One region of the Streptomyces profundus genome, then DNA from elsewhere that is predicted to be linked to it. Evidence: riboswitches for the same ligand, from Rfam matches in the RefSeq annotation. Region 1 holds a riboswitch; the other holds the start of a gene.
What was found. A riboswitch is a leader RNA that binds a small molecule or an ion and turns the genes downstream of it on or off. The one in region 1 is predicted to bind ZMP and ZTP.

Region 1 (15,061 bases):
CACGCAGCGGTGCAGTGCTGGTGCCGTTGTTCGTACTGTTGGTCGAGGCGTTGCGCGAGGCGGCCAAGAGGGGGTCCTTCCGAGGGCTCGGACTCTCTGCGCGCGTGCCGGCCCCCTAGGTGACGGGCAGGAGGCAGCTAGGCAGCGCAAAGGGTCAGTGTAGTCACAAGACCCACTGATGTCCAATGCCCATATCTATCAATCGAGGAGCCACCCTCGGCCGTTGCTCCGTACCGCCGCCAGCCGCCTCGAAGGCTGGCAACGGACCCGTCTGCCGCAGTACTTTCCCACTACGCCGGCGATCCATTCCTCGGATCACGGATCGATCCGGCGTGCGACCAGAGAATCGCGCGACCGCCGCGGTTCGTCAAGGCCCCGACTCCCGCACCACCCGTCCCGGGCACGTCGAGAGGAACGACCGAAGATCACCATACCCGCCCCCGCGTCACGGGCAAGGAGGCCGCTGCGGGAACGCCCAGGGGCGACCACCCGACTGGGTGATCGCCCCTGGTAGGAGGGGGGAAGCGACGCGAGGCGTCACTTCACCTCGACGGAGGCGCCAGCGCCCTCCAGCGACTCCTTGGCCTTGTCGGCGGCCTCCTTGGTGACCTTCTCGACGACGGCCTTGGGGGCGCTGTCCACCAGCTCCTTGGCCTCCTTCAGGCCCAGCGAGGTCAGCTCACGCACGACCTTGATGACCTGGATCTTCTTGTCGCCGGCACCGGTCAGGACGACGTCGAACTCGTCCTTCTCCGGCTCGGCCTCGGCGGCACCGCCGCCGGCGCCCGGGGCGGCGACGATGGCGGCCGGGGCGGCGGCCTCGACGTCGAACTTGTCCTCGAACTTCTTCACGAAGTCCGACAGTTCGAGCAGGGTCATGTCGGCGAACTGCTCAAGCAGCTCGTCCTGGCTCAGCTTCGCCATGATGGCGGTCCTTCCACTTGAGTCGGCTGGTGCCGGTTGAACGTGAGACGCGGGCAGGGCAGCCCACGCCTGAGGTCCTCCGATGGGACCGGGAGACGAGAGACGTCGCTCCGGCTATTCGGCGGACTCGGCGGCGGCCGGCGCACCGGCACCACCCTGCTCGACCTTGTTCCGCAGGGCGTCTGCCGTGCGGACGAACTTCGTGAGCGGGGCCTCGAAGGTGGCGGCGGCCTTGGCCATCGACGCCTTCATGCCACCGGCGAGCTTGGCGAGCAGAACCTCGCGCGACTCCAGGTCGGCGAGCTTGACGATCTCGGCGGCCGAGAGCGCCTTGCCGTCGAGGACTCCGCCCTTGATGACCAGCGAGGGGTTCTCCTTGGAGAAGTCCCGCAGGCCCTTCGCCACGTTGACCGGGTCCCCGGTCACGAAGGCGACGGCGGTGGAGCCCTTGAAGAACTCGTCGAGCCCGCTGACTCCGGCCTCGTTGGCCGCGATCTTGGTCAGCGTGTTCTTGGTCACTCGGTACTGGGCGTTCTCACCGAGCGAGCGGCGCAGCTCCTTGAGCTGAGCCACGGTAAGGCCCGTGTAGGCGGTGACCACGGCCGCGTTGGAGTTCTCAAACCGCTGCTTGATCTCCTCGACGACCGCGCCCTTGTCGGAACTAGCCATAACCTCGGCCCTCCTTCCGGGTTTTTCCGCAGGTGTTCAGCAACCGCGGCAGAAGGGGCCGACCCAACAAAAAAACGCCCTCAGCGCAGGCGCTCAGGGCGGAACACGGGGATACACGAACCCCGTGGTCTTCCACGATCACCTGCGCGGGTCGCCGCGTGAGCGGTCCTTCGGCCACCCCGAATCCGAGGGAAACGGGGCGACAACCAGCGGTCTCTGGCTTCACGTGGAAGAGTACGTGAGCGATTCGCGAATCCGCAAATCGCCCGGGGGCGGACCGGCTCGGAGGGCCGGGCGAAGGTCAGACGGCGCCCATTTCGGCGAGCAGGTCCATGAAGTCGAAGACCGAGTCGGCCGGCGGCGCCTCGACCGTGACGTCGGTGTTGTAGTCGAAGTACCGCACCTGGTTCTCGACCGGTCCCTCGTTGGTGTCGTAGCTCTGCGTGATCTGCACCGGCAGATCGTTCTCGTCGATCCAGACGTCGATCTCGTAGCTCTCGATGCCCTGCTGCTCCATCATGTCCACCAGCTGCTCCAGCTCGGCGTCGGTGAGCCCGGCGGCCGTCCCGGCGGCGTCGCCGGCGATGGCGTCCTCCACGGTCACCGTGCCCTGGAAGTGGCGGGTCTCGACGCCGTCCAGCGTCTCCTCGCCGACCTCCTCGATGCCGGGGGACTGGAGCATGATCCCCATCTGCTGCGCCGGGTCCTGGTTGGTGGACTCCAGGCCCATGGTCAGGGCGTCGGCGATGGCCTGGTCGCCCGACTCCTCGGCGAGCGCGGCGAGGTCCATGCTGAGCCAGGAGCGGCCGTCCATCTCGGACGCGAACTCCTCGCCCATGTTCATGTACATCACGTTGTCGAGCCACCTGATGGTCATCTCCGGCGGGGCGCCGGGGGTGGCCGCCAACTCGTCGGAGTGCGCGGTCATCTCCATGACCAGGGAGGACTCCCAGCTCATGACGCCCTCCATCGTCATGTCGCCGCCGGCAGCCGCAGGGCCGGTGATCTGACCCTCGAACCGGGCCGAGGTCATCCCCGATGTCGTCTCGGCGGCGGCCTGGAGCGCGGACGCGGCGTCCGACACCGTCCGCTCGTCCCCGCCGCCCTCGGACGAGTTGTCCTCGCTGCCACAGGCGGCCGTGCCGGCGAGCAGCGCGACCCCGGCTATCCCGGCCGCCGCTCGAAGCGTGAAACGCATGACTCCCCCAAGGGTTGTGCTGGGTGTGGATGTTGGTTCCCCGTCCACCCTTCACCGTATTTGCTCCCAGGCGCGCACAAAGCGCCCGTCCCGGTTCTGTGACAGAACCGGGACGGGCGCCCGAGGTGGCCCGAGGTGACCCGAGGGTCAGGCGAGGGCGTCCTCCGTCAGCAGGTTGCGGGTGCGGTTGGGGTCAACCGGCACACCGGGGCCCATGGTGGTGGAGATGACGGCCTTCTTCAGGTAACGCCCCTTCGCCGCCGAGGGCTTGAGGCGCAGGATCTCCTCCAGCGCGGCGGCGTAGTTCTCCACCAGCTGCGTCTCGGCGAACGACACCTTGCCGATGATGAAGTGGAGGTTGGCGTGCTTGTCCACGCGGAACTCGATCTTGCCGCCCTTGATCTCGGTGACGGCCTTCGCGACATCGGGGGTGACGGTGCCGGTCTTCGGGTTGGGCATCAGGCCACGGGGGCCGAGCACCCGGCCGAGGCGGCCGACCTTGCCCATCAGATCGGGGGTGGCGACCACGGCGTCGAAGTCGAGACGGCCGCCGGCGACCTCGGTGATCAGTTCGTCCGAGCCGACGATGTCGGCTCCGGCGGCCTCCGCGGCGGCGGCACGGTCACCGGTGGCGAAGACCAGGACCCGGGCGGTCTTGCCGGTGCCGTGCGGGAGGTTCACGGTGCCGCGGACCATCTGGTCGGCCTTGCGGGGGTCGACGCCCAACCGCATGGCGACCTCGACGGTCGAGTCGAACTTGGTGCCGGAGGTGTCCTTGGCGAGACGGACGGCCTCAAGCGGGCTGTAGACGCTGTTCTTGTCGATCTTGGCGTCCGCGCCGCGAAGAGTCTTGCTGCGCTTCACTGCTGCTCCTGGGGTGAATCGGTGGAGTGGTGGTCCGGGCCAGCGCGTGGCCCTGCCACGAGGTCGAGACGGCACTGGGGAGCCGTCGGGAGCCTGAGCTGCCCGTCAGCCCTCGACGGTGACGCCCATGGAACGGGCGGTGCCGGCGATGATCTTCTCGGCGGCGTCCAGGTCGTTGGCGTTCAGGTCGGGCATCTTGGTGGTCGCGATCTCCCGCACCTGGTCGCGGGTGATCTTGGCGACCTTGGTGGTGTGGGGCGTGCCCGAGCCCTTGTCGACGCCGGCGGCCTTGAGGATCATCTTGGCGGCGGGCGGAGTCTTGGTGATGAAGGTGAAGGAGCGGTCCTCGTAGACCGTGATCTCCACCGGGATCACCCAGCCACGCTGCGACTCGGTGGCCGCGTTGTAGGCCTTGCAGAACTCCATGATGTTGACACCGTGCTGACCCAGCGCCGGACCGACGGGCGGGGCCGGGTTGGCCGCGCCTGCCTGGATCTGGAGCTTGATCAGCCCAGTGACCTTCTTCTTCTTGGGAGGCATGTGCTCTCTCCGGGTCCTAGATGAGAGGTAACGAAGCTCCCGCCGACGGCTTACCAGGCGACCTGGCGGGAGGCATACCGCACCACGGTAGCGGGTAACCTGACGGGCCCCAAATGCGGGCCGTGATCAGCGCGACGATCGCGGTCGGACCATCGACGGTCGGCGGTCGGCGGTCGACGCGCGCGGGAGCGAGAGAAGCCCCGATCAGCGCTTGGAACGCTGGCCAGGGCTTCCCGACGTCGTGTTGTGCTCAGTTCTTCTGGATCTGGTCGAAGCTCAGCTCGACCGGGGTCTCCCGGCCGAAGATCTCCACCAGGCCCTTGACCTTCTTCGAGTCGGCGTTGATCTCGTTGATCGTCGCCTGAAGCGTGGCGAACGGGCCGTCCGTGACAGTGACCGAGTCGCCGACCTCGAAGTCGAGGACCTGCACCTCGACCCGGCGGCCACCGGCGCCGCCCTCGGCCGCGGCCTCCGCCGCCGCCTTCTGCTCGACCTCGGGGGCCAGCATCTTGACGATCTCGTCCAGCGTCAGCGGATACGGGTCGTAGGCGTTGCCCACGAAGCCGGTGACGCCCGGGGTGTTCCGCACCACGCCCCAGGACTCGTTGGTGAGATCCATCCGCACCAGCACATAGCTGGGCAGCTTGTTCTGCTTGATGGTGCGCCGGTCGCCGTTCTTGATCTGGACGACCTCTTCCTGCGGCACCTCGACCCCGAAGATGTAGTCCTCGACGTTCAGCGAGACGGCCCGCTGTTCGAGGTTGGTCTTCACCCGGTTCTCGTAGCCGGCGTAGGTGTGCACGACGTACCACTCGCCGGGCAGCGTCCGCAGCTCCTCGCGCAGCGCGGCGACCGGGTCGACCGGCTCCTCGGCCGCTTCCTCGGCGTCCCCGGCCTCGTCCGCCTCGGCCGGCTGCTCGGCGACCTCGTCCGCCGCGACGCCCTCGGCGTCGTGCGCCGTGGCTTCGGCGGCGTCGGCCTGCTCGACATCGCTCTGCGCGGCCTCTGCCACCTCGACCGTGTCGCGCGCGGTGTCCTCGCCCACGGGTTCGGGGGAGGCGTCGTTCAGGTTCGGGTCAGACACGGTAGCTGCTTCTTCCTGACTTTCGTTACGAGGGATGACACATCAGCCGAAGACGTAGTCGACGGCTCGGCTGAATCCCCAGTCAAGCACGGTCAGGATGCAGATGACGACGACTACGAAGATGATCACCGCTGTCGCGTACGTCGTCAGCTGTCGCCGCGACGGCCAGACGACCTTGCGCAGCTCCGCGACGACCTGGCGGTAGAAGAGGGCGAGCTTGCCCAGCGGGCCTCTCTTCGCACGACGGCCGCGACGACCGGCGCCCTCGCCCCGGGGCTCTGGCGCCACATCGGAGTCCGTGATCCCAGCCACTCGTCCTCACCCGATCCCGGTCATGGTCATAAGCCGCCCGGCCACCCGGACGGCTTTTCACTTCGTGTAGCAGGGCCGGAGGGACTTGAACCCCCAACCGCTGGTTTTGGAGACCAGTGCTCTACCAATTGAGCTACGACCCTTTGCCGTGTGGCGACGACAACCTACCGCATCCGGCGCCACAGGTGAGGAGTGTACGTGTTCAAAGCCCGGCCGTCGAACGGTTGGTGCTGGGGTTTCCCGCGTGACGACTGGGCCGACCGCTCACAACCCGTGTGCCGGCCCGGGAGGCCGTCTGCGACGATGCCCCCATGAGTGCCGCAACCCCATCCCCCGCCCAGCCGCCAGTCGCGCCGCCCGCCCAGCGCCGGGTCTCGGCGCGGATCGGTGCCATCTCCGAGTCGGCCACGCTGGCCGTGACCGCCAAGGCGAAGGCGCTGCGCGCCGCCGGCCGACCGGTGATCGGCTTCGGCGCCGGCGAGCCCGACTTCCCGACGCCCGACTACATCGTCGCGGCGGCCGAGGCCGCCTGCCGGGAGCCCAGGTTCCACCGCTACACGCCGGCCGGCGGACTCCCCGAGCTGCGGGAGGCGGTGGCCGCCAAGACCCTGCGCGACTCGAAGTACCAGGTCGAGGCCAGCCAGGTGCTGATCACCAACGGCGGCAAGCAGGCGATCTACGAGGCGTTCGCCACCCTGCTCGACCCGGGCGACGAGGTGCTCGTACCCGCCCCGTACTGGACCACCTACCCGGAGTCGATCCGGCTGGCCGGCGGCGTCCCCGTGACCGTCGACACCGACGAGACCAGCGGATACCTCGCCAGCGTCGAGCAGTTGGAGGCGGCCCGCACCTCGCGCACCAAGGTGCTGCTCTTCGTCTCGCCGTCCAACCCGACCGGCGCGGTCTACTCCCCCGAGCAGACCAAGGCCATCGGCCGCTGGGCCGTCGAGAACGGCCTGTGGGTGCTCACCGACGAGATCTACGAACACCTGGTCTACGGCGACACCGAGTTCAGCTCGCTGCCGACGCTGGTGCCCGAGCTGGCCGACCGCTGCGTCGTCGTCAACGGCGTCGCCAAGACCTACGCGATGACCGGCTGGCGGGTGGGCTGGCTCATCGGCCCGTCCGACGTCGTCAAGGCCGCGGGCAACCTCCAGTCGCACGCCACCTCCAACGTCAGCAACGTGGCCCAGGCCGCCGCGCTGGCCGCCGTCTCGGGCGATCTGGACGCGGTGGCCGCCATGCGGGAGGCGTTCGACCGGCGCCGCACCACCATCGTGCGGATGCTCAACGAGATCGACGGCGTCAACTGCCCCGAGCCCAAGGGCGCGTTCTACGCCTACCCCTCCGTCAAGGAACTGCTCGGCAAGGAGATCGGCGGCCAACGCCCCGCCACCACGCTGGAGTTGGCCGAGGTGCTGCTGGAGAAGGCCGAGGTCGCCGTGGTGCCGGGCGAGGCGTTCGGCACCCCGGGGTTTCTGCGGTTCTCCTACGCGCTGGGCGACGACGACCTCGTCGAGGGCATCGCGCGGATCCAGAAGCTGCTGGCCTAGGCGCCATCAGGTGGCGCGCCGGTCCGAGTTGGTGTTCGGGCCGGCGCGACCGGGTTTTGGCGGACGGTGGACTTGCGGCAAGATCCTGGAATGGCTCGTGCACGTGATCTCCGAACCCTGCCGAAGGCCCATCTCCACCTGCACTTCACCGGGTCGATGCGGCCCGGGACGCTGCGTGAGCTGGCCGACAAGTACGGCGTCCACCTGCCGGAGGCCCTGCGCGGCGGCGAACCGCCCCAGCTGCGCGCCACCGACGAGCGCGGCTGGTTCCGCTTCCAGCGGCTCTACGACCTGGCCAGGTCCTGCCTGCGGGAGCCGGACGACATCCGGCGGCTGGTCCGCGAGGCCGCCGAGGAGGACGTCAAGGACGGTTCACGCTGGCTGGAGATCCAGGTCGACCCGACCTCCTACGCGCCGCGCCTCGGCGGGCTGATCCCGGCCCTGGAGATCATCCTCGACGCGGTCCGCACCACCTCGCGCGAGACGGGTCTCGGGATGCGGGTCCTGGTCGCGGCGAACCGGATGAAACACCCGCTCGACGCCCGCACCCTGGCCCGGCTCGCGGTCCGCTACCGCGATCAGGGCGTCGTCGGCTTCGGCCTCTCCAACGACGAACGCCGGGGCTTCGCACGGGACTTCGACCGCGCCTTCGCCATCGCCAGGGACGGCGGCCTGCTGGCCGCCCCGCACGGCGGCGAGTTGGCGGGGCCGATCAGCGTGCGCGACTGCCTCGTCGACCTGGGCGCGACCCGGGTCGGCCACGGTGTCCGCGCCTCGGAGGACCCGGCGGTGCTGGCCGCGCTCGCCGACGCGGGCGTCACCTGCGAGGTCTGCCCGGCGTCCAACGTGGCCCTCGGCGTCTACCAACGTCCCACGGAGGTGCCCCTGCGCACCCTCTGGAACGCCGGCGTCCCCATGGCCCTCGGCGCCGACGACCCCCTCCTCTTCGGCTCCCGCCTCGCCGACCAGTACCGCATCGCCCGCGACCACCACGCCTTCACCGACCACGAACTCGCGGAACTGGCCCGCCAATCCATCCACGCCTCCGCCGCCCCCGACGACATCAAGACGAAGACCCTCCTCGACATCGACACGTGGCTCGCGGTGCGCTAGCCGCTGCGCGGGGCGCTGACCGCGGGGCGCTGGCCGCGCGGGCGGGGCGGGGTGCGCGGTGCGCTGGCCGCGCCGGGCGGGCGGGGTGTGCGGAAGCGCAGGCCAGGCGGGGCAGCGGGCTGGCCGCGCCGGCCAGGTGGGGTGCAGGGAGGCACCGGCTGCGCCAGGCGAGGCCGGGTGGGCAGGGGCGCAGGCCAGACGGCGAGACGGGGCGCGGGCGCGGATCGCCAGGCGGGCGGCACGCTGGCCGCGCGGACAGGGCGGGGTACGCAGGGCGCTGGCCGCGCGGGCGGGAAGCGCCGGCAGGGCGGGGTGTACGGAAGCACCGACCAGGCGAGGCAAGCGGGAACGACAAGTGCCAGCCGCGCCGAGCGGGCGGGATGTGCGAAAGCGCAGGCCAGACGGGACGGCGGGCTGGCCGCGCCGGCCAGGTGGGGTGCAGGAAGGCACCGGCTGCGCCAGGCGAGGCCGGGTGGGCAGGGGCGCAGGCCAGACGGCGAGACGGGGCGCGGGCGCGGATCGCCAGGGGCGCTGGCCGCGCGGACAGGGCGGGGTACGCGGGGCGCTGGCCGCGCGGGCGGGAAGCGCCGGCTGCGCCGGGGTGTGCGGAAGCACCGACCAGGAGGGGCAGCGGGCGTGGAGCGCAAGCCACGCCGGCGGGGCAAGCGGGAACGACAATGGCCGGCCGCGTCGGGCGGGCGGGCTGCGCCGGCAGGACGGTGCGCTCGCCGCGCGGGCGGGACGGGGGGCTGGCCGCCCCGGGGCAAGCGGGAACGACGAGTGCTGGCCGCGCCGGGCGGGCGGGCCGCGCCGGGCGGGCAGGGTGTGCGAAAGCGCAGGCCAGACGGGACGGGGGGCTGGCCGCGCCGGCCAGGTGGGGTGCGGAGAGGCACCGGCTGCGCCAGGCGAGACGGGGCGCGGGCGCGGATCGCCAGGCGGGTGGCGCGCTGGCCGTGCGGGCAGGACAGTGCCCGAGGAAGTGCGGGCCACACCGGCAAGGCGAAGACCGGGGCACCGGCCGCGCCAAGCAAGGCGGTCCCCGGAGAAGCACCGGCCGCACCGGCCGGGGCGCGCGGAGACACAAGCCACAGTGCACTGGCCACACCCGCCAGGTGGGGTACAGGGAAGCACCGGCCACGCCGGGCGACGCGGGGTGGGCCGAGGCGCAGGCCAGACGGGGCGCGATGTGCTGGCCGCGCCAGCGTGCGAAAGCCCAGCCCAGGATGGGCAATGGGCACGGAGCGCGAGGCGCGCCGGCAGGCGGAACCCGCGGCGGCACCTGCCAGGCGGAGCGAGCGCGGTGCGCTGCCGCGCGGGCTGTGGGAGCGCAAGGCGCGTCGGGCAGCGGGCATGGTGCGCGGCCGTCACATGACAGGCGTGCGGCGCCGACGGTGTCGGCTGGGTAGGAGCGTCGCGCTCCCGCGCGGAGCGCTGGCCGCGCCGGCAGGCGGAAACGTACGAAAGCCCAGGCCACGTAAGGCAGCGGACGCGGAGCGCCGGCAGGGTCGGCAAGGCGGAAGCGGAGAGCGCGCCGCGGGCGGAACCTGCGAGAACACAAGCCGGGCGGGGCAACGGGCCCAAAGCACCAGCCCCGTGCGAGGGCGCGCAGCGCAAACCGGCGCGCCGGCCGCGTCAGCGAGCGGGCCACGCGGAAGCGCACGTGAAGCCGCACAGCACAAGGCACGCCGGCAGGCGGAACATACGAAAACCCAGGCCACGCGAAGCAACAGACCCAGAGCACCAGCCCCGTGCGAGGGCGCGCAGCGCGAGGCGCGCCGGCTGGGGCGGCGGTTGCCGCTGATCGCTCGGTTAGAGCGTGGCGTTGATGAGGACGGGTTCGTTGACGAGGGTGATGCCGAAGGCGGCGTGGACGCCGTCGCGGACCTCGCGGGCGAGGGTGAGGAGGTCGGCGGTGGTCGCTTCGCCCCGGTTGGTGAGGGCGAGGGTGTGTTTGCCGGAGATGCGGGCCGGGCCCGTGCCGTGGCCCTTGGGGAAGCCCGCGCGGTCGATCAGCCAGGCGGCGGACGTCTTGGTGAGGCCATCGGGGGTCGGGTACGCCGGGGCGGCGACGTCGGGGCCCAGGCGGTCCGCGACGCGGTCGAGGAAGGCGGCGAAGGCGGCCTCGTCCAGAACCGGGTTGGTGAAGAAGGAGCCGGCCGACCAGGTGTCGTGGTCCTCGGGGTCGAGGACCATGCCCTTGCCGGTGCGGAGTTTGAGCACCGCGTCCCTGGCGTTGGCCAGCGGCACCCGGCCGCCCGGTTCGACACTGAGCGCGCGGGCCGTCTCGGCGTACTGGACGGGGCCCGAGAGGCCGCCGGCGTCGTTCAGCTCCAGGCGGACGCGGAGGACGACATGGCGGTCGGGCTCGGCCTTGAACCGGCTGTGCCGGTAGGCGAAGCCGCACTCGGCGCCCGGCAGGGTGACGAGCTCGCCGGCGGCGCGGTCGTAGACGTCGACCTCGGTGATCACGGAGGAGACCTCCTGACCGTAGGCGCCCACGTTCTGGATGGGGGTGGCGCCGGCGGAGCCGGGGATGCCGGCGAGGCATTCGATGCCGGCGAGGCCGGCGTCCACCGCCTGGGCGACGGCCGCCGACCAGTTCTCGCCGGCGGCCAACTCCAGCCGGGTGCCGTCCAGTCGGTAGCCGGTGGTGGCGATGCGCAGCGCGGTGCCCCGAAAGCCGGCGTCGGCGATGACGAGGTTGCTGCCGCCGCCGACGAGCAGCAGGGGTTCGCCGTCGGCGTCGGCCCGTCGCACCGTTTCGACGATCTCCTCGTCGGTGGTGGCGGTGAGCAGCCGGTCGGCCGGTCCGCCCAGCCGGAGGGTGGTCAGCGGGGCGAGCGGGGCGTCAGGTGATTCCAGCACCAGGCCACCCTACGAGACGTGCCACGCCGGTCGACTAAGGTGAGGGCGGGCCGTGACTGGCGCTGGGGTGGAGTACCACCGGGGAGCGGCCTGACATCCGTCGATGCCGTGCGCCTGGGCGACTCGTTTCGAGGCTCAGGAGTGGTACGTGACCCAGACACAGTCGGCTCGCCCGATGGACGGCACGGGCCCGGCGCGGCGCCTGGTCGAGGCCAGTGCCGCGGACGCGGCGGAGGTTCTGCGGCGGACGGGGACGGCGCCCTGCCTGGCGACGGTCCTGGTGGGCGAGGATCCCGCGTCGGTGGCCTATGTCCGGATGAAGCGCCGGCAGTGCGAGCGGGCCGGCATCGCGTCCCGGCGGGTGGCGTTGCCCGCGTCGATCAGCACCGAGGGCCTGGTGGCGGAGGTGACCGCCCTCTCGCGTGACGCCGGGGTGCACGGGATTCTGTTGCAGCATCCGGTGGGGCCGCATATCGACGAACGGGCGGCGTTCGAGGCGATCGCGCCGGAGAAGGACGTCGACGGGGTCACCACGCACTCGTTCGCCGCGATGGCCTTCGGCCTGCCCGGCTTCGTGTCGTGCACGCCCGGCGGGATCATGCGGCTGCTCGACGCGTATGACGTCGATCTCGCCGGCAAGCACGCCGTGGTGGTGGGGCGCAGCGCGATTCTCGGGAAGCCGGCGGGCCTGCTGCTGCTCGGTCGGGACGCCACGGTGACGTACTGCCACTCGCGGACGGTCGAGCTGTCCGCGCGGGTGCGGGAGGCGGATGTGCTGCTCGCCGCTGTGGGCCGACCGAGGTTCATCCGGGGTGCGGACATCAAGCCGGGTGCCGTGGTGATCGACGCGGGCTACAACGAGGGGAACGTGGGCGATGTCGACTTCGAGTCGGCGCGGGAGCGGGCGAGCCTGATCACGCCGGTGCCGGGCGGCGTCGGGCCGATGACCATCGCGGTGCTGCTCGCGCAGACGGTGGTGGCGGCGAAGCGTCAACTGGGCCTGGCGTGACGGCCCCCCGGCCCCGGCGGCTGACGGGCCGCCGGGGCCGGGGGGTCCGTCGGACGGAGCCGCCGGGCGGGGTCGCCGGTCAGGGGACGAGCGCGGGGGCCGGCTCGGGGCGGTCGCCCTCGTTCCCCTCGGGGGCGCCGCCCGCCGGGGGCGCCTGCTCGCCGCGACGGGGGGCGAGCAGCACCACGAGGCCGGCGGCCAGCACCGCCGCCGCGCCGAGCCAGACGGCCGGCGTCAGCCCGTCGACGAAGACCTGGGGCGTCCCGTAGCCGCCCTGGCTGGCGAAGACGGAGGCCAGTACGGCGACGCCGAGCGCGCCGCCGACCTCGCGCAGCGCGTTGTTGACGCCGGAGGCGATGCCCTCGTCGCGGGGCGCGACCGAGCCCATCACCATGGCTCCGGCCGGCGCGAAGAACATCGCCATGCCGACGCCGCAGAGGACGAAGGCCGGGATCTGGGGGGCGTAGCCCGCGTCGGGCCCGGCGAGGGCGGCCAGCCAGCCGAGCCCGGCGGCCATCAGCACCATGCCCGAGGAGATGATCACCCGGCCGCCGATCCGGTCGGTGAGCGCGCCGGCGAGGGGGGCGACCAGCAGCGTCATCCCCGTCCAGGGCAGCATCCGCAGGCCGGCCTCGGTGGGGCTGTAGCCCTGGATCAGCTGGAGGTACTGGGTGAGCAGGAAGATGGAGCCGAACATGCCGGCGAACATCAGCAGGCTGGCGGCGTTGATGGCGCTGAAGGTGCGGGAGCGGAAGAAGCGCATCGGCAGCATGGGGTGGCTGGTCCTCAACTCCCAGCGGACAAAGGCGATCAGCAGCAGTCCGCCGAGGACGAAACCGGTCACCACCGAGCCCGACGTCCAGCCGTGTTCGTGGCCGCGCACCAGGGAGAGCACCACACCGAACAGGCCGGAGCTGACGAGGGCGGTGCCGATCAGGTCGAGCCGGTCGTTGCCGCCGGTGCTCTCGGCGAGCTTGCGGCGGGCCAGCGGGATCAGGGCCAGGCCGATGGGCACGTTGAGCCAGAAGATCCACTGCCAGGAGAGGTGTTCGGTGATGGCCCCGCCGACCAGGGGCCCGGCCGCGACGGCGAGGCCGTTGACGGCGCCCCAGATGCCGAAGGCCGCGCCGCGCCTGGCGGGCGGGACCGAGGCGGAGATCAACGTGAGGCTGAGCGGCATCAGGATCGCCGCGCCGGCGCCCTGGAGGGCGCGGGCCGCGATCAGCGCGCCGGTGGAGCCGGCGACGGCGGCGCCGGCCGAGGCCACGGTGAAGATCAGCACGCCGACGCCGAAGACGCGGCGCCGTCCGAACCGGTCGCCCAGCGCCGCGCCGAGCAGCAACAGGCAGGCGAACGGCAGGGTGTAGCCGTTGACTATCCATTCCAGATCGGCGAGTTCCCCGCCGAGATCGTCCCTGATCACCGGCAGCGCGGTGGTGACCACAAGGTTGTCGAGCGCGGCCATGAAGGTCGCGGCCCCCACGATGATCAGCGTCCAGACGACGCTTCCGTCGCGCGGTGGGCTGGCTGTCTCTTTCACGTTCCCCTCCTCTCCGGGCCCTTGGAGGTCCCGGAAACGCTCGCCGAAGGCCGCCCCCACGGCGGTTCGGCGATGGTCCGACCGCTGGTGGCGACTGGCTTGGTATTGATTGGTCAATAACTTTCGAGGGCAGACGGGTGCCCGGGTCAGGACCGACAGGCTGATCCGACAGGATCTACAGGATCTACAGGATCTACAGACAGAACCTAGGAGTTGGAGCCCTCCAGGTAGTCGAAGACCGTCAGGGTCTCCCAGACGCGGTGCCCCTCGGGGAAGCCCATGGTCAGCATCACGTTGATCAGCATGCCGATGCCGACGAAGTCCCTGGTGAGGGTGGTGTCGTCGCCCAGCTTCGCCAGGATCGAATCCCACATCTCGGCCCAGGCGGACCTGATCTCGGCGGCGAACTCGTGGTCCCCCTCCGACTCCCTGGCGCTGACCGCGACATACATCTGCATCTGGAAGAGCAGATGGGCGCGGTCGCTGATCAGCGGGAAGTACGCCTTGCACATGGCGTCGTGCGCCTCCTGGGGGGCGAGCCCCCCGGCGGCCTCGTCGAACCGCCGCCGCATCTCATCGATGGTTCGATGGGCCGCGGCCAGGAAGATCGCACGCTTGTCGGGAAAGAGGCGGAACAGATAGGGCTGCGAGACGCCGACCCGCTTGGCGATGGCCGCCGTCGAGGTGCCGACGTAGCCGGCGCGGCCGAACTCGATCACGGCCGCGCGGATGACGCTCTCGCGCCGCTCCTCGGCCGACATGCGGCCACTCTCCCGTGCCATGAGAGTAAGTTATTGGTCAATCACTAATCATGTCAACCCCCGACCGGCGACGCCGTGTTGGCCGTCTCGGTCGAGGGTTGAGGGGCCCTAAGGGAGCCGGACCACGGCGCGGGCCAGGCCGAGCACCTTCTGCTCGTCGCTGTGCGCCGTCAGGTCGATCCGGACGGTGCGACGTTCGTCGTCCAGCTTGGCGGCCACCCGGGCGGCGACCCTGATCTCGGCGCCGACCCCGTCGTCGGGCACGACCACCGGCTTGGTGAAGCGCACCCCGTACTCCAGCACGGCGCCCGGGTCGCCGACCCAGTCGGTGACCACCCGGATCGCCTCGGCCATGGTGAACATGCCGTGGGCGATCACATTGGGCAGGCCGACCTCGACCGCGAAGCGCTCGTTCCAGTGGATCGGGTTGAAGTCCAGCGACGCGCCCGCGTACCGCACCAGCGTGGCGCGGTCGACGGGGAAGACGCGGGCGGGCAGCTCGGTGCCCTCCTCGACCTCCGCATAGGCGACCTTCGTACGGGTGTTCGCGCTCATCGGTCCCCCTCCCCCGCCGGGGCCTCGTCGGCGCTGCGCGCGACCAGCTTGGTGTACGCGGTCGCCACATGGGC
Region 2 (15,061 bases), 4.3 Mb from region 1:
GCCCTCCAGGGCGGACTCCAAGAGCCGCCTGGTCAGCTGCTGGAGCGACCCGCCCTCACCGGTCAGCTGAAGACCCTCGGCCTGAGCCCGGCCCACCAACTCGTCGATCAGCTGGTCCTCCACAGGCATTCCCGGCGCTGCCTCGGACGGCTCGAGAGACTCGGACTCGGCCATGCCGTTGCTGGTCATCGATATCATTGATCCGGTGGACGGCTGGCTGACCGGTGCCTTCGCCCCCGAACGGGTCGAGCACTCCCTGACCACGATCGACGAGTCACAGCCCCGGGCGAACCCGCAGTCCGAGGCGCTCCGGCGCACCCTGGTCGACTGCGACCGCAAGCTGGCCCGGCACCGCGCCGCACTCGAGGCCGGGGCCGACCCCGCCCTCGTCGCCGCCTGGAGCCGAGAGGTCCAAGCCGAGCGCCTCGCGGCCGAAACCCGCCTCCAGCAGATCGGAGCTCCCACCGGCACCGCGCGGCGGATGACCCGCCAGGAGATCCGTGACCTTGTCGACGCCCTCGGCGGACTGCTCGACGCCCTGCGCCGAGCCGATCCGGCGGACAAGGCGGAGGTGTACCGCCAGCTGGGGCTACGGTTGACCTACGACCATGAAAAGCAAGAGGTGCTGGCCGAGTCCCGGCCAGCACCACGCGTGGGTGTACTGGTCGTGTCCGAGGGGGGACTTGAACCCCCACGCCCATAAGAGGGCACTAGCACCTCAAGCTAGCGCGTCTGCCATTCCGCCACCCGGACGAGTGGTGTGCGCGGCCTTGGGCCGGCGCGACGGGGTCAACCATATCAAGGTTCGGGGGGTGCTGTTCGCCATGGTGGCCCAGGGGTGTGGTGGACTTGTGGGGTGGATGAAGGGGTCACTTCCCCGGCGCGGGCCGGTCTGGATCTGCATGTGGAGCTGGGGGGCGAGGGCGGGACGCGGGCCGCGTTGATGCGGGCGCTGCGCGAGGCCGTCCGGGCCGGGCGGTTGGCGCCTGGGGCCCGGTTGCCGTCGTATCGGTCGCTGGCCGTGGACCTCGGGATCGCGCGGAACACCGTGGCGGGCGCCTATGCCGAGCTGATCGCGGAGGGCTGGTTGGTGGCGCGCCGGGGTTCGGGGACGCGGGTCGCGCCGCGCGCCGTCGCACCCGCCGCCGAACGCGCCCGTCCCGCGCCCGCCGGCGGCGCCGCACGCCGGGCGCACGACCTGATGCCCGGGCGCCCCGACCCCGCGTCGTTTCCGCGCGCGGCCTGGCTGGCCGCCGCCCGGCGGGCGCTGGCGGCGGCGCCCAGCCAGGCGTTCGGTCCTGGCGAACCGCGGGGCCAGCTCCCGCTGCGTCGCGAGCTCGCCGACTACCTGGCCCGGGCGCGCGGGGTGCACGCCGACGCCGGGCGGATCGTCATCTGCTCGGGCGTCGACCAGGCGCTGCGCCTGTTGGCCGCCGCGCGACCGACGTCGCTCGCGGTCGAGGGCTACGCGCTGTTCACCCAGCGGCAACGGTGGGCCGAGGCCGGGGCGCCCACCGTCCCGCTGGAGGTGGACGAGGGCGGCGCCCGCGTCGCCGACCTGGCGGCGACGGGCGCGCGTACGGCGCTGCTCACGCCGGCGCACCAGTTCCCGATGGGGGTCGCGCTGCACCCCGAGCGCCGGGCGGCGGTGATCGACTGGGCGCGCGCCACGGACGGCCTGCTGATCGAGGACGACTACGACGGCGAGTACCGCTACGACCGGCAGCCCGTCGGCGCCGTGCAGGGCCTCGATCCCGAGCGCGTCGCCTATGTCGGCTCGGTCAGCAAGAGCCTGAGCCCGGGGCTTCGGCTCGGTTGGATGGTGTTGCCCGAGTGGCTGGTCGCCGACGTGCTGAGGGTCAAGGGCGGCTGGGAGCTGACCGTTGGTTGCGTCGACCAGCTGACCCTGGCCGAGCTGCTCGGCTCCGGCGTCTACGACCGGCATGTGCGCCAGAGCCGACAGCGTTACCGGCAGCGCCGGGACCGGCTGGTGGCCGCGCTGGCCGAACGCGCCCCCGAGGTCGCGGTGAGCGGTATCGCGGCCGGGCTGCACGCCCTGCTGCGGCTGCCGCCCGGTGACGAGGAGGCCGTGGTGCGGCGGGCAGCCCGCCGGGGCATCGGCCTCGTGGGGCTGGCCGCCTACCGCCACCCCGACTACCGAGGGCCGGCCGTCGAAGGACTCGTGGTCGGCTACGGGGCACCGCCCGAGCACGCGTTCCCCGCCGCTCTCGACGCCCTGTGCCGGCTGTTCCCCGCTCCAGGACGCTAGTTGACGCTGGGGGAGAGGGAACGCGAGGTGGCGCCAAGGGCCTTGAGCCAGGAGGGGCCGCTGAGCAGCTCCAGGAGTAACAGCAGGCGGCTGAGCGGCTCCCACTGCGGATCGGTCGACGCGGACTCCGAGGCGCCGCCGGCGGCCAGCAGCGCCCAGACGGCCTTGCCGTGCCGGTCGGGTGTGGTCCAGCCCCAACTCCGCGACAGCGCCTCCAGCACATGGAGGCCGCGCCCCGACTCCTGGCATACGGAGGGCTCCTTGACCGAGGGCACCTCGTGGCCCGGGTCGAACACCGCGCACAGCACGGAGCTTTCACAGTGCACCAGGCTCAGCAGCAGGGGCTGCTCGGCGCTGGCGGGCGGCAGCGGGCGCGGTGCGGCGTCCCTCGGGAGGCCGTAGCGCAGCGCGTTGGTGACCAGCTCGGAGACCACCACGCTGGTGTCGTCCGTCAACTCGTCCAGACCCCACTCGGCGAGCGTGGCGCGGGTGTGCGACCGCGCCGAGCTGGGGGCTCCTGGCTCACCCGCCAGCGGGAACGTCGCGAATCCCGCTACCTCCGCTGTGGCGGCTCGCCGTCCGGCGCGCGTGAACGGCGCCATCGTGGCATAGGGGAGAGCTGACATGACGACCTCCGCGGGTGTTCCGACAAGACCCTGGCGGTGACTCCGCTGAGTCTATCCTGCGGGACTCAGAGTATCGCTGCAAGTGCATCTGAAAGAACGAACGCAAGAACAGATGCGGTGAACAAATGCAAGAACAGATGCAAGAACGTGGGGAGTTGGGGCACTATCACTGCAGGCCGTACACCACCCCAGGGTGTGCGGTGGCATGCACGACGACTATGCAGGGAGTGCGGATGCCGGAGTTGGTGAACGGTGTGTCGGCCGGTCGGATCGCTGGTGTGACCTGGCGGAAGAGCGGGCGCTCCAATCCGAACGGAAACTGTGTCGAGGTGGCTGCCCTGCCGGACGGCGGCGTCGCGATGCGCAACTCGCGTGACCCCGAGGGCCCGGCCCTCATCTACACCCAGGCGGAGATGACCGCCTTCGTCCAGGGCGCCAGGGACGGGGACTTCGACGACCTGATCGTCTGACCTGCGACGCGGATCACCCTGAGTGCGGGTGGCGCGACTGTACGGCTCGTCCGAACAATGCGACACTTGAGCGCTAATTCAACGCTCAGGGGACACTCACATGGCGTCAGCTCAGGCAGGCCGTAACCCTTCGGTGAGGGACCTGCTCTCTCACCCAAGGGGCGGGCCGACGGTTCTGCGGATCGTGCTCGGCACTCACCTGCGCCGGCTCCGTGAGGGGTGTGGGATCACCAGGGAGGCGGCGGGCGAGTCGATCCGTGGCTCGCACGCGAAGATAAGCCGCCTTGAGTTGGGCCGCGTCTCGGCCAAGGAACGCGATATCGCGGACCTGTTGACGCTCTACGGCGTCACCGACGAGACGCAGCGGGAGCAGTTCCTGGCGCTGGCCCGTCAGGCGAGCAGTCCCGGCTGGTGGCAGAAGTACGGGGATGTGCTGCCGAGTTGGTTCGAGACGATGATCGGCCTGGAAGAGGCCGCCTCGATCATCAGGACCTACGAGGTCCAGTTCGTCCCCGGTCTGTTGCAGACGCCCGACTACGCGCGGGCCTGCATCCGGCTGGGCAACCCGAGGGCCACGGACCGGCAGGTGGACCGCCGGGTCGAGCTGCGGATGCGGCGTCAGGACCTGCTGTTGCGCGAGCACGCGCCGAAGCTCTGGGCCGTGGTGGACGAGGCCGCGCTGACGCGGCCGATGGGCGGCCCCGCCGCGATGCGCACCCAGATCAGGCATCTGCGGGAGATGGCCGAACGGCCCAATGTCACGTTGCAGATCGCGCCGTTCCGGCTCGGTGGGCTGGCCGCAGCGGGCGGCCCGGTCACCATTCTCCGTTTCCTCGAACCCGATCTGCCCGACATCGTCTATCTGGAGCAGCTCAACAGCGCGCTCTACCTGGACAAGCGGGAGGACGTCGAGGACTACCTGGCCGTGATGGACAGCCTCTGCGCCACGGCTGAGCCGCACGGCAGGACGCCCAAGACCCTTGACCGCGTGCTCGTTTCGCAGGGGCTCTGCGAGACGGACGGCTGAGCCGTCCCCGTACACACACCCGCGCCGCCCGGGCCCTCGAAGGGCCGGGCGGCGCACAGGTGTCGAGCGGGAGCGGGTCAGGGCTTGCGGGCCACTCCGCCGAACTCGATCCACTCCTCGGTCTGTTGCTTGGGGCCGAGATCGCTGTCCGGCCGCCAGGTGCTGATCTCGACCAGCCCCGGGTCCAGGATCTCAAGGCCGTCGAAGTAGCGCCGCACGTCGGCCTGTTGGCGCACCCGACCCCAGTTGCCCTGGGTGGCCCCGTCCATGAACGAGCTGATCGAGTCGCGCAACGCCTCGTCGTCGCTCACCAGTTGGTTGATCACCAGGAAGCTGCCCGAGGGGAGCCGGCGGATCACCTCGCGCACCAGCGCGCCCGGGTCGTCCTCGTCCGTGATGCAGTGCAGCACCGAGACGAAGAGCGCGGCCACCGGCTCGTCGAAGTTGATCAGACGCCGCACGTCCGGGTGGTCGAAGATGCCCTCGGTGTTGCGGAAGTCGGCCTGGATCACGGCCGTGTTGGCGTTCTCCTCCAGCAGTGCGCGGCCGTGGGCCAGCACGATCGGGTCGTTGTCGATGTAGATCACCCGGGACTCCGGGTCGATCCGCTGGGATATCTGGTGCACGTTGTCCTGGGTCGGCAGGCCGGAGCCGTGGTCGACGAACTGCCGGATGCCGTACTCCTCCGCCAGGATGCGCACGGCTCGTTGCAGGAAACGGCGGTTGTTGATCGCCAGCGGTCGGGTGCTGGGGGCGGTCTGCTCCAGCTGGTCGAACGCCTCCCGGTCGACGGCGTAGTTGTCCTTGCCGCCCAACGCGTAGTCATATATGCGTGCCACGCTGGGCACGTTGACGTCCACCTCGTGACTGGTGACGTCCTCGGTCTCGGCCATGCCGTCTCGCTCTCCCTCGCCATGGGTCATCAGGCCCTCGCCTGCGGTGATCCGGACCGCATCCTCGCACGACGGACGGTAGTTGACGTGCCGGCGGTCCGTGAGGCGGCAACAACAGGCCGAATGTGATCGCTTTCCAGGGGTGACCGCCGGCCGGACGGGCTCAGCGGTGGGCGTCGAGCCAGGTCAACAAGTCGGCCTGGACCTCGGCGCGGTTGGTCTCGTTGAGGATCTCGTGCCGGGCGTCGGGATAGGCGCGCCAGGTCAGTTCGCGGGTGCCGTGGTAGCGGAAGTCCTCCAGCAGCTCGTAGACCAGGGTCATCCCGCTGTGGCACGGGTCCTGTTCGCCGACCGCCAGATGGACCGGGAGATCGCTCGGCACCCGGGCCTGCTGTTCCGGCGCGTTGATCTTCCGCACGCCCAGCACCCAGTCCAGCGAAAGACCGGCGCTGAAGGGGAAGCCGCAGCGTTCGTCCGCCACATAGGCGTCCACCTCGGCGGTGTCCCGGCTCAGCCACTCGAAGCCGGTGCGGCGGGGGTAGGGGTCGTTGAAGGAGGCGAAGAGGTCGGGCACGAACGTGGAGGGCGCGTCGCGGCCCTGCTCCTCGATCTCGCCCTGGAGCCGGGTGGCGGCGGTGGCCGGTTCACAGCCGGGGAGGGAGCGGAAGGTGCCGGAGAGGATCAGCCCGCTCAGCGTCTCGCCGTGCTCCTGGGCGAAGTCGCGGGCGAGTTGGGAGCCCATGCTGTGTCCGAGCATCACCAGGGGCACCCCCGGATAGGTCTCCCTGGCCGCGTCGCCCACCCGGCGGAGGTCCCCCACCACCGCGCGCCAGCCCGAGGCCCCGACCACCCCGAAGCCGCCGGTGTGGAGCGCGGTGGCGCCATGGCCCCGGTTGTCCGAGGCCACCACGGCGTAGCCGTGCGCGGCGAGCTCGCGGGCGAACCGGTCGTAGCGCAGGGCGTGTTCGGCCGCCCCGTGCACCAGCTGGACCACGGCGTGCGGGCGTCCGCCGTGCTCGGGCGGCCACGCGTAGGTGGCCACCGGCACCCCGTCCCGGCCGATGCTGACATCCGCGTGCGGGGTCGCGTTCGCTTCCTGGTCCACCGTTGACTCCTTCTCGCCGGACCCTTGGGCGACGGTCTGTCGCCGTGTCGAGGGTCAGTATGTGGCGCGGTCAGGGTCCGTGGCGTGAAAGAGGGCGTTGACGTTGTGTCAGTAAGGGCGCATGCGTCCGAGTTGACGCGGCGCGCCGTATCCGCCGCAACGTTGACATGGTCATGGCCCACGCTGAAGGCTGGGGGCGTTGCGCGCGCCCGACCCCCTTTTGGGCGCCATCCCAGGCAACTGCGAACGGAGAAGCGTGTTGAGACGATCTGCCCCACACAGACGGTACGGCACCTCGGCTCTGGCGGGCGTGACCCTCGCCGGCCTGCTCGTCGCCGCGCAGCCGGCGCTGGCCGGCGCCGCCGCCCCGGTCGCCGAACCGGTCAACGCCGCCTTCGAGGAGGCGGCGACGGAGTTCGAGGTCCCCAGGGACCTGCTGGTCGCGGTCGGCTACGGCGAGACCCGCCTCAACGACCACGACGGGCTGCCCAGTCACGCCCGAGGCTTCGGAGTGATGCACCTGGTGGACAACCCCACCCATCGGACCCTGCGCACAGCAGCCGATGAAACGGGCCTGAGCGCCGACGAGTTGAGCCAGAACACCATCGCGAACATCAGCGGTGGCGCAGCAGTTCTACGCGCGTATGCGGACGAGGTCGGCCTCTCCGCCGACCAGCGTGCCGACCTGGACGCCTGGTACCCGGTGGTCGCCCGCTACGGCGGCGCGGCCGAGGACACCGGCGCCCGTTTCTATGCCGACGCGGTCTATGACCTGCTCCGAGACGGCATCGAAGCGGTCGTCGACGGTGGCGAGACGGTCGAGGTCGACGCTCAGTCGGTCGACCCCGAGCGCGGCGACTACGCCGACGTGGACCTGGGCGTCCTCAGCGAGGACTACCCGCCGGCCCGTTGGGTGGCGGCCCACTCCTCCAACTACAACACCGGGCGCACCCAGTCGATCAACACGGTCGTCATCCATGTCACCCAGGGTTCCTACGCCGGCTCCATCAGCTGGTTCCAGAACCCGTCGTCCAACGTCAGCGCCCACTATGTGATCCGCTCGTCGGACGGTGAGGTCACCCAGACCGTGCGCGACCGGGACACCGCCTGGCACGCCCGCTCCGGCAACGCCTACAGCATCGGCCTGGAGCACGAGGGGTGGGTGGACGAGCCGTCGTGGTTCACGGACGCGATGTACCGTTCCTCCGCCGCGCTCACCAGCCACCTGGCCAACCGCTACGGCATCCCCAAGAACCGGCAGCACATCGTCGGTCACCACGAGGTGCCGGGCAACGACCACACCGACCCTGGCCCGCACTGGGACTGGGACTACTACATGGAGCTGATCGACGGCGACCCGGGCGATCCCGGCGACCCGGGGCTGGACTTCCCCGCCTACTCGACGGTGAGCAACGGCTCAAGCGGCCCCCTGGTGGTCGCGCTCCAGCATCTGCTCAACAACAACGGGCAGGACGCCGGGGCGACGGACGGGCAGTTCGGCCCGACCACGGAGTCCGCGGTGCGGGGCTTCCAGAGCGCGAAGGGCCTGACGGCCGACGGGATCGTCGGCCCGAAGACCTGGACCGCGCTGCTCTCCGCCGGCAGCACCGGCACGCTGCGCGAGGGCAGCAGCGGTGAGGCGGTGTCCCGACTCCAACGGGCGCTGACCGCCGCGCTGGGCCGGTCCGTCTCGATCGACGGCTCCTTCGGTCCGCTCACCACCCAGGCGGTGCGGGACTACCAGGACGACAGGGGGCTCGGCGTCGACGGCGTCGTCGGCCCGCTGACCTGGGCCGCGCTACAGGCTGGCGACTGACCGGGGGCGCTTGAGGCCCTTTCGAACGAGCCGGTGCCCCGGGGACATGGAGCGCGTCCCCGGGGCACCGGCTCAGTCGTGGTGCATGGTGTCGAAGTAGTGCAGTGCCGCCTGCGCGTAGGCGACGCGCGGATCGAGCAGCGCCGGATCGTGGTGGTAGTCCGTCCGCAGATGACCGAAGGTCAACGAACGGCCCCCGGCGATCCCGCCCCGCCGGCGCCAGGTCACGCTGCGCGGACAGCCCCAGACCACCATCTCGGCGACATGGCCGAACGTCAGCAGCGTCAGCAGCAGACAGCCCAGAAAGATCACCAGCCAGAGCGGGAACGCCAGCACGAAGACCAACCACCCGCGCAGCGAACCCCGATGGCCGACGATCGGGTCGCCCCCCTCGGCCAGGTCGATCCGCCAGGAACAGCGCCGGCCCAGACGGGACGGGGTGTGGGTGATCTCGGCGAGCGCCCGGTCGTTCTCGTCGACGACATGGAAGTGCTGCGGCCAGGGCACCCGCTCCTCCGGGATCACGGTGGCCATCCTGCTGCCGTCCGGACAGGTCAGCGCCAGCACCGGATGGGGATCGCCGCCGCCCTTGAGGCTCAGCCGCTCCTCCACCTCGGCGACGGTCACGGGGCGGGACGCCATCGCCAGGGCGGCCTCGGGCGCCGCCTCCCGGCCCTCGGGGGTGAGCAGCCTGACCCGGGCGGCCGGCTCGGCGTCCTCACCCCACCGGTTGGGCCTGATCAGGAATTCCTCGCCGACCGTCCACTCGGCCGTCCGCATGCCGTCCGCGCCGGCTATGTCCACGGTGAAACCCGTCGCCACGCCACTCCTTCGGGTAGGGCCGGTCGGCACCGCCGCCAGCCGTGCCGTCACGTCGTCTGCCGCGCCACGAAGGTACCCCGCTCCCGCCGAGCGCGCCGCGACGTTGACCACACGTCAACCGGGTTGACGCCGGGCCCGTCGCGACTCCCGTATCCGCTCCCGTTCGGCCCCGTTCGGCCCGTTTCGGCTCAGGCGCTGGCCAGGCGGGTGAGGAGGCCGAATCCCGCCCGGTCGATGGAGCGCGCCCTGGCGCTGAGCAGGACCACCGCGGCCTGGCGCGCCGGGGCCAGCGCGAACAAGGTGTGGTAGCCGCCGGTCCTGCCGTTGTGGAAGAGCACGGCGTGCCGTCCGGCCGATGCCGGCAGATGGGTGCCGTAGAAGCCGGGATGGGCGGTGTGTGCCCGGTAGACGCGTTCGCTCGTGGCGTGGGTGAACGCCATCGCCTCGGCCAACTCGCCGGTGCTGTCGCCCAGTTGGGCGAGGGCGAAGCGGAGCATGTCGGCCGGTGTCGAGTGCAGTCCGCCGGCCCCGGCCAGGTCGGCCAGATCCCAGTTGGGGCGCGGCCTGCCCCGGTAGGAGTGTCCCGGGACCAGCCGCGAAGCCCGTTCCTCGTCCAACGCGACGACGGTGTCGCGCAGTCCGAGCGGTTCGCAGATCTCCCGCCGGATCAGCGCGTCGTAGCCGCCGCCCGTGTGCCGGGCGAGGGCGAGGCCGAGCAGGCCCGTGCCGAAGCTGGAGTAGCGGAAGCGCCTCCCCGGCGTCGACTTCAGCCGGGTGCGCGTCAACTCCGCGAGCAGCGCCGGCTCCTGGCAGCGGGCATAGGGGTCGGCCGCGTCCCAGGGGACGCGCGGCATCAGGCCGCGCGGCAGTCGGGGCAGGCCCGAGGTGTGGCAGGCGAGCTGTCCCAGCGTGATCGCCACGCCGTCCCGTTCCGGCACCTCGGTCTCCGGTGGCAGCAGCGTGGCCAGGGGCTGGTCCCAGTCGAGGGCGCCGCGCACGGTGAGCCGGGCGAGGGCCAGGGCGGTGAACATCTTGGACACGGAACCGATCTCGAAGATCGCGGAGGGGTCGGCTCCCGACAGGGCGGTCTCGTCGCCCAGCACGGCGCCCACGGCCACCTGCCCCGGGCCTTCGGTCGCGGTCTCCCGAGCGGTCTCTTCGACCAGGGCTTCGAACGCGGTCGCGGTCATGGGCATCGGATACCTCCGAAAGGGCTGCCGGCCAACGGCCGGGGGCGGGACATGTGGTGGCCGGGCGGCGGCCGTTGGGGAGGTTCTTGAGGGTTCTCGGGGGAGGGGCTCAGTCGGTGCGGCGCAGCAGGCGGCGCCCGCCGTGCTTCTTGTGCACGGCCTGTCGGGAGACGCCGAGTGCGGCGGCGATCGCGGCCCAGCTGGCGCCGTCGTTGCGGGCCCGGCGCACCAGCACCGCCTCGGCGCGCTCCAGCTCCGCTCGGGCCTCGGCCGCCATCCGCAGCGCGCGCAGGGGGTCGGGTGCTTCGGTGACGGGGGAGAGGTCGACCTGTGCCATGGTGTCAACCATGGTTGACAAACGGTGGACTGTCAACCTGGGTTGACAGTCTGGTCGGTCCGTGCCCGTTTCTCCCTCCCCGGCCGCCCGTTGCCCCGGCGCGGTTGCCGTCGGCGCCGCCGCCCCCGCAGGATGGCGTAGCCGCGCTCGTCCGAGGGGCGGCCGAAGGGAGCGTGAAACGGTGGGAGTTCGGGTCGCCGTCGTGGGAGAGGCCCTGGTGGACCTGCTGTGGCGCACGGGGGAACGCCAGGCGCGCGCGGTCCCCGGCGGGAGCCCGGCCAACGTCGCGGTCGGCCTGCACCGGCTCGGCCGCCCCGTCACCCTGCTCACCAGCTGGGGCGACGATCCGCCGGGCGCCCTGCTGGAAGCCCACCTGGGCGGCATCGGCGTCGAGGTGCGCCGACTCACCACCGCCGAACCCACCAGAACGATGGTCGCGCTCGCCTACCTCGGCGCGGACGGCTCCGCCGACTACGACTTCCTCGCCGCCTGGGCGCCGTCGGAGTTCCCGCTGCCGGCCGACACCGCCGTGCTGCACACGGGATCCCTCGCGGTGGCCGTCGAACCGGGCGCCTCCCGGGTGCTGGACCTCTGCCGGCGGGAACGCGCGGAGGGCCGGCTGGTGGCCGCCGACCTCAACGTACGCCCCGCCGTCCGCCCCGACCGGGCCGACTACCGGCGCCGGGCCGAACGGCTGGCCGGCGTCGTCCAGGTGCTCAAGGCCAGCGACGAGGACCTCGGCTGGCTCTACCCCGACCACACCGCGGAGGAGGCCGCCCGGGCGTTGCTGGCCCTGGGCCCCGAGCTGGTGGTGGTGACGCTGGGCGCCCGGGGTGCGTTCGCGCTGAGCGCCGAGCACCGGATCTCCGTGCCGGCCCTCAAGGTGCGGGTGGTCGACACGGTGGGGGCGGGCGACGCCTTCCAGGCCGCGTTGCTGGACACCCTCGCCGATGGAGGCGGCATTCCCGCCGACCCCACCGCGCTCACCGCCCTACTCGAACGCTGCGTTCGCGCCGCGGCCCTCACCTGCGCCAGAGAGGGCGCGAACCCCCCAACCCGCGACGAGCTTACGACCAGCGAGCGGGAGCGCTAGCCGCCGCCCCGGACTTCGTCCGGGGGCCGTCGGCGCCGTTCCCGGCGGGTGGCACTTCGCCCTCGGCCGGGCGCCGGACCTGCGTGGCGGGTCCGGGCGGTGCGTCGAGCTTCCGGCTCGGCGGCACCGCTGTCGGCGGGCGGCGTGTCCGGTGCGCGACGTCCTTCGGTTTCCGTCCGTCCGGCCGCACCGTTGCCGCGATGTGTCGAGGGACTCTGGTCGGCCGTCCGCCGGCAGCGGCCGGCCGTTCAAGACGGCTCCACCGTGCCGCTCCCGGCGGGCGCCGTGCCTGGTGCGATGCCTGTGGGGCCGGCCCGTGCCGCGCCGCGTCTGGGGCTTGGTCGTGCGGCTGCTGGCGGGCGCCGGGTTTGGTCCGTGCTGTGCCTGCGTCGTTTCTTCTGGGCTCCGATGCGTGGTGTCTCTCTGGCCTCTCTCGCCGTGTCGCTGCTGGCGGGTGCCAGCCCGGGAGGCCACGGCGGCCCGTGTGGTCGGCGGCGGTGGGGGTGGCGATCCGGCGCGGGCTGTGGGTCGGCCGCGCGCGGTGCCGAGCCGTCGCCTGACGGCGACCCGGCCGGCGGCCGGCGGGCGGCGGGCGGTGGCTGATCGCCGGCAAGGCGCTACGCGTCCTCCAGGCGGAAGCCGACCTTCAGGCCGACCTGGTAGTGCTCGATCCGGCCGTCCTCGATATGGCCGCGGACCTGGGTCACCTCGAACCAGTCGAGTTGGCGCAGGGTGGCCGAGGCCCGTTCGATCGCGTTGTGGATGGCGGCGTCGACGCCTTCCGACGAGGACCCGACGATCTCGGTCACGCGATAGATATGGGCGGGCATGACGACCTCCGAGGGGTCGAGAGGGGCGTGGCGGCTGGTCTCAACGGTGCCCCAGCCGTCCGTGCCCCGCACCCGGAGCGCATCCGTCGTCAGGTGGGTGCCCGGATCTCGCCCATGGAGCTGACCGCGCGCGATGTTAGGCTCCCTGCGGGCCGTGACTGGCGCGTCAGGATGGGCGAAACCATCAGGGAGCGGCCACAGCGATGCGATGAGAAGCCGTGCGCCTGGGCCGTCGCGACGTCTGGTCAAGGAGGCCCTGAGTGTCAGCGGAGAGTTCGTCCCGCACCACCGAGTCCATCGCGTTCCGCTCCAGTCTCGACGTCGTTCGCGCCGTCGAGCCTCGGATCGCCGACGCGATCGGCGCCGAGATCGAGGACCAGCGCGCCTCGCTCAAGCTGATCGCCAGCGAGAACTACGCGTCCCCCGCCGTGCTCGCGGCCATGGGCAACTGGTTCAGCGACAAGTACGCCGAAGGCACCATCGGCCGCCGCTTCTACGCCGGCTGTCGCAACGTCGACACCGTCGAGGCCATCGCCGCCGAGCACGCTCGCGAGCTGTTCGGCGCCCAACACGCCTATGTGCAGCCGCACTCCGGGATCGACGCCAACCTCGTCGCGTTCTGGGCCGTTCTCGCCCAGCGGGTCGAGCTGCCCGCGCTGGAGCAGGCCGGGGTCCGTCAGGTCAACGACCTGACGGAGGAGGACTGGGAGAAGCTGCGCAAGTCGCTGGGCGAGCAGCGGATGCTCGGCATGTCGCTGGACGCCGGCGGCCATCTCACCCACGGGTTCCGCCCCAACATCTCCGGCAAGATGTTCCACCAGCGCAGCTACGGCACCGACCCGGAGACCGGGCTGCTGGACTACGAGGCGGTGCGGGCCTCGGCGCGCGAGTTCCGTCCGCTGATCCTGATCGCCGGCTACTCCGCCTACCCGCGCCGGGTCAACTTCCGCATCATGCGGGAGATCGCCGACGAGGTCGGCGCCACGCTGATGGTCGACATGGCGCACTTCGCGGGGCTGGTCGCCGGCAAGGTCCTCACCGGCGACTTCGACCCGGTGCCGCACGCGCAGATCGTCACCACCACCACCCACAAGTCGCTGCGCGGCCCGCGCGGCGGGATGGTGCTCTGCGACGACTCGCTCGCGGACCAGGTCGACCGTGGCTGCCCCATGGTGCTGGGCGGTCCGCTGCCGCATGTGATGGCCGCCAAGGCCGTCGCGCTCGCCGAGGCCCGGCAGCCCGAGTTCCAGGACTACGCCCAGCGGGTGGTGGAGAACGCCCAGGCGCTGGCCGAGGGCCTGGTGCGGCGCGGCGCCCGGCTGGTCACCGGGGGCACCGACAACCACCTCGCGCTGCTGGACGTCTCCGGCTACGGCCTCACCGGCCGGCAGGCCGAGGGCGCCCTGTTGGACGCCGGCATCGTCACCAACCGCAACTCCGTCCCGCGCGACCCCAACGGCGCCTGGTACACCTCCGGCATCCGGCTCGGCACCCCGGCGCTCACCACCCGTGGCCTCACCACGGACGGGATGGACGAGGTCGCCGAGCTGATCGACAGCGTCCTGCGCCGTACCGCGCCCGGCACCGCGAAGAGCGGCAAGCCGTCCAAGGCCACCTATGTGCTCGCCGACGGCGTCGCCAAGGAGGTCGCCGACCGCGCCGCCGATCTGCTGGCCAAGCACCCGCTCTACCCCCAGATCGACCTGGGCTGAGCCGGCGCTCGCGGCTCGCCATGCCGCTGCGCCTGGTCCATCCGCACACCACACCGACCACCGAGGCCGAGGCCGTCGCCGTCCAGCGACGGCCTCGGCCGTGGGCCGTCTACGAATCCTCGGGCCCCGGGCCAGGGGAGCCAGGCACGGTGGTCCGGGTCGACGTGGCCTCTGACGACGCGCGAAACCTGGCCGCCGCCGCCGTCGCCGCCGCTCGACGGGGAGGAGGAGGTGGGCCGGGCGCTGCGCACCCGGGACGGCGTCAAGCCCCTCTAAGTCTCGCCAGGGCACCGCACCACGCTGGACGACGCCTGCGCCCACACCTCGCGTCTGACCAGGGGCGTGCGGCTGCCGGAGACCACCCGCGCCGCCGGCCGGCTCTGCCGCGAGGCGCCGGTCGCCGCCTGACCGCTGCCCCGGCGGGGTGGTTCACCCCGCGCTCCGCAGCGCCGTCAGCGCCGCGTCCACCTCGGCCTCCGTGTTGTAGAGGTGGAACGCGAACCGCAGCCGGCCGGCCCGCCGCGTCACCCGCACTCCGGCGGCGGCCAGCGCCTCGGCGGCGCCCGCCGACTCCGCCACCGCCACGATCGGCGAGCCGTCGTGGCCGGCCGGCCGGCCCCACTCGGCCAGGCCCGCCCGGAACCGCTCGGCCAACGCCAGATCGTGGGCGCCGATGGCCTCCTGTCCGAGCCGCGCCACCAGCGCCAGCGAGAGTGCCGCGCCCAGATAGGGGAGGAACGCCGGGCTGGTGTCGAACCGCCGTGCGTCGGGGGCCAGTTCGTCGGCCACACCGAGCACCGCGCGCACCGGGTCGAGGGCCGACGCCCAGCCGGGGGAGAGCGGTGTCAGCCCGCCCCCGCCGGGAGGAACC

Region 2: linked by a shared signal. The riboswitch ahead of K4G22_RS28520 (glycine hydroxymethyltransferase) and the one ahead of K4G22_RS11035 (bifunctional 5,10-methylenetetrahydrofolate dehydrogenase/5,10-methenyltetrahydrofolate cyclohydrolase) in region 1 are both predicted to bind ZMP and ZTP.

The regions. Positions count from the first base shown of each region.
Region 1 is NZ_CP082362.1:2,525,951-2,541,011, forward strand. It holds gene rpoB (DNA-directed RNA polymerase subunit beta) at 1-67, opposite strand, end outside; gene rplL (50S ribosomal protein L7/L12) at 538-924, opposite strand; gene rplJ (50S ribosomal protein L10) at 1,039-1,593, opposite strand; gene K4G22_RS10990 (SCO4651 family lipoprotein) at 1,895-2,791, opposite strand; gene rplA (50S ribosomal protein L1) at 2,939-3,655, opposite strand; gene rplK (50S ribosomal protein L11) at 3,761-4,195, opposite strand; gene nusG (transcription termination/antitermination protein NusG) at 4,446-5,279, opposite strand; gene secE (preprotein translocase subunit SecE) at 5,322-5,582, opposite strand; tRNA gene K4G22_RS11015 (tRNA-Trp) at 5,662-5,734, opposite strand; gene K4G22_RS11020 (pyridoxal phosphate-dependent aminotransferase) at 5,903-7,144, shown strand; gene K4G22_RS11025 (adenosine deaminase) at 7,235-8,257, shown strand; gene K4G22_RS11030 (UDP-N-acetylmuramate dehydrogenase) at 10,067-11,122, opposite strand; ZMP/ZTP riboswitch at 11,165-11,249, shown strand; gene K4G22_RS11035 (bifunctional 5,10-methylenetetrahydrofolate dehydrogenase/5,10-methenyltetrahydrofolate cyclohydrolase) at 11,271-12,131, shown strand; gene K4G22_RS11040 (MFS transporter) at 12,211-13,671, opposite strand; gene K4G22_RS11045 (TetR/AcrR family transcriptional regulator) at 13,878-14,453, opposite strand; gene K4G22_RS11050 (MaoC family dehydratase) at 14,541-14,987, opposite strand; gene K4G22_RS11055 (MaoC family dehydratase N-terminal domain-containing protein) at 14,984-15,061, opposite strand, start outside.
Region 2 is NZ_CP082362.1:6,780,054-6,795,114, forward strand. It holds partial or broken gene K4G22_RS28445 (IS256 family transposase) at 1-129, opposite strand, end outside; gene K4G22_RS28450 (hypothetical protein) at 173-703, shown strand; tRNA gene K4G22_RS28455 (tRNA-Leu) at 669-753, opposite strand; gene pdxR (MocR-like pyridoxine biosynthesis transcription factor PdxR) at 857-2,269, shown strand; gene K4G22_RS28465 (ATP-binding protein) at 2,266-2,895, opposite strand; gene K4G22_RS28470 (DUF397 domain-containing protein) at 3,129-3,365, shown strand; gene K4G22_RS28475 (helix-turn-helix domain-containing protein) at 3,466-4,392, shown strand; gene K4G22_RS28480 (SAM-dependent methyltransferase) at 4,470-5,285, opposite strand; gene K4G22_RS28485 (alpha/beta fold hydrolase) at 5,449-6,390, opposite strand; gene K4G22_RS28490 (peptidoglycan recognition protein family protein) at 6,701-8,206, shown strand; gene K4G22_RS28495 (hypothetical protein) at 8,279-9,028, opposite strand; gene K4G22_RS28500 (serine hydrolase domain-containing protein) at 9,217-10,218, opposite strand; gene K4G22_RS28505 (helix-turn-helix domain-containing protein) at 10,328-10,555, opposite strand; gene K4G22_RS28510 (carbohydrate kinase family protein) at 10,737-11,648, shown strand; gene K4G22_RS28515 (dodecin) at 12,266-12,478, opposite strand; ZMP/ZTP riboswitch at 12,623-12,715, shown strand; gene K4G22_RS28520 (glycine hydroxymethyltransferase) at 12,739-14,190, shown strand; partial or broken gene K4G22_RS28525 (endonuclease V) at 14,395-14,598, shown strand; gene K4G22_RS28530 (aminotransferase class V-fold PLP-dependent enzyme) at 14,620-15,061, opposite strand, start outside.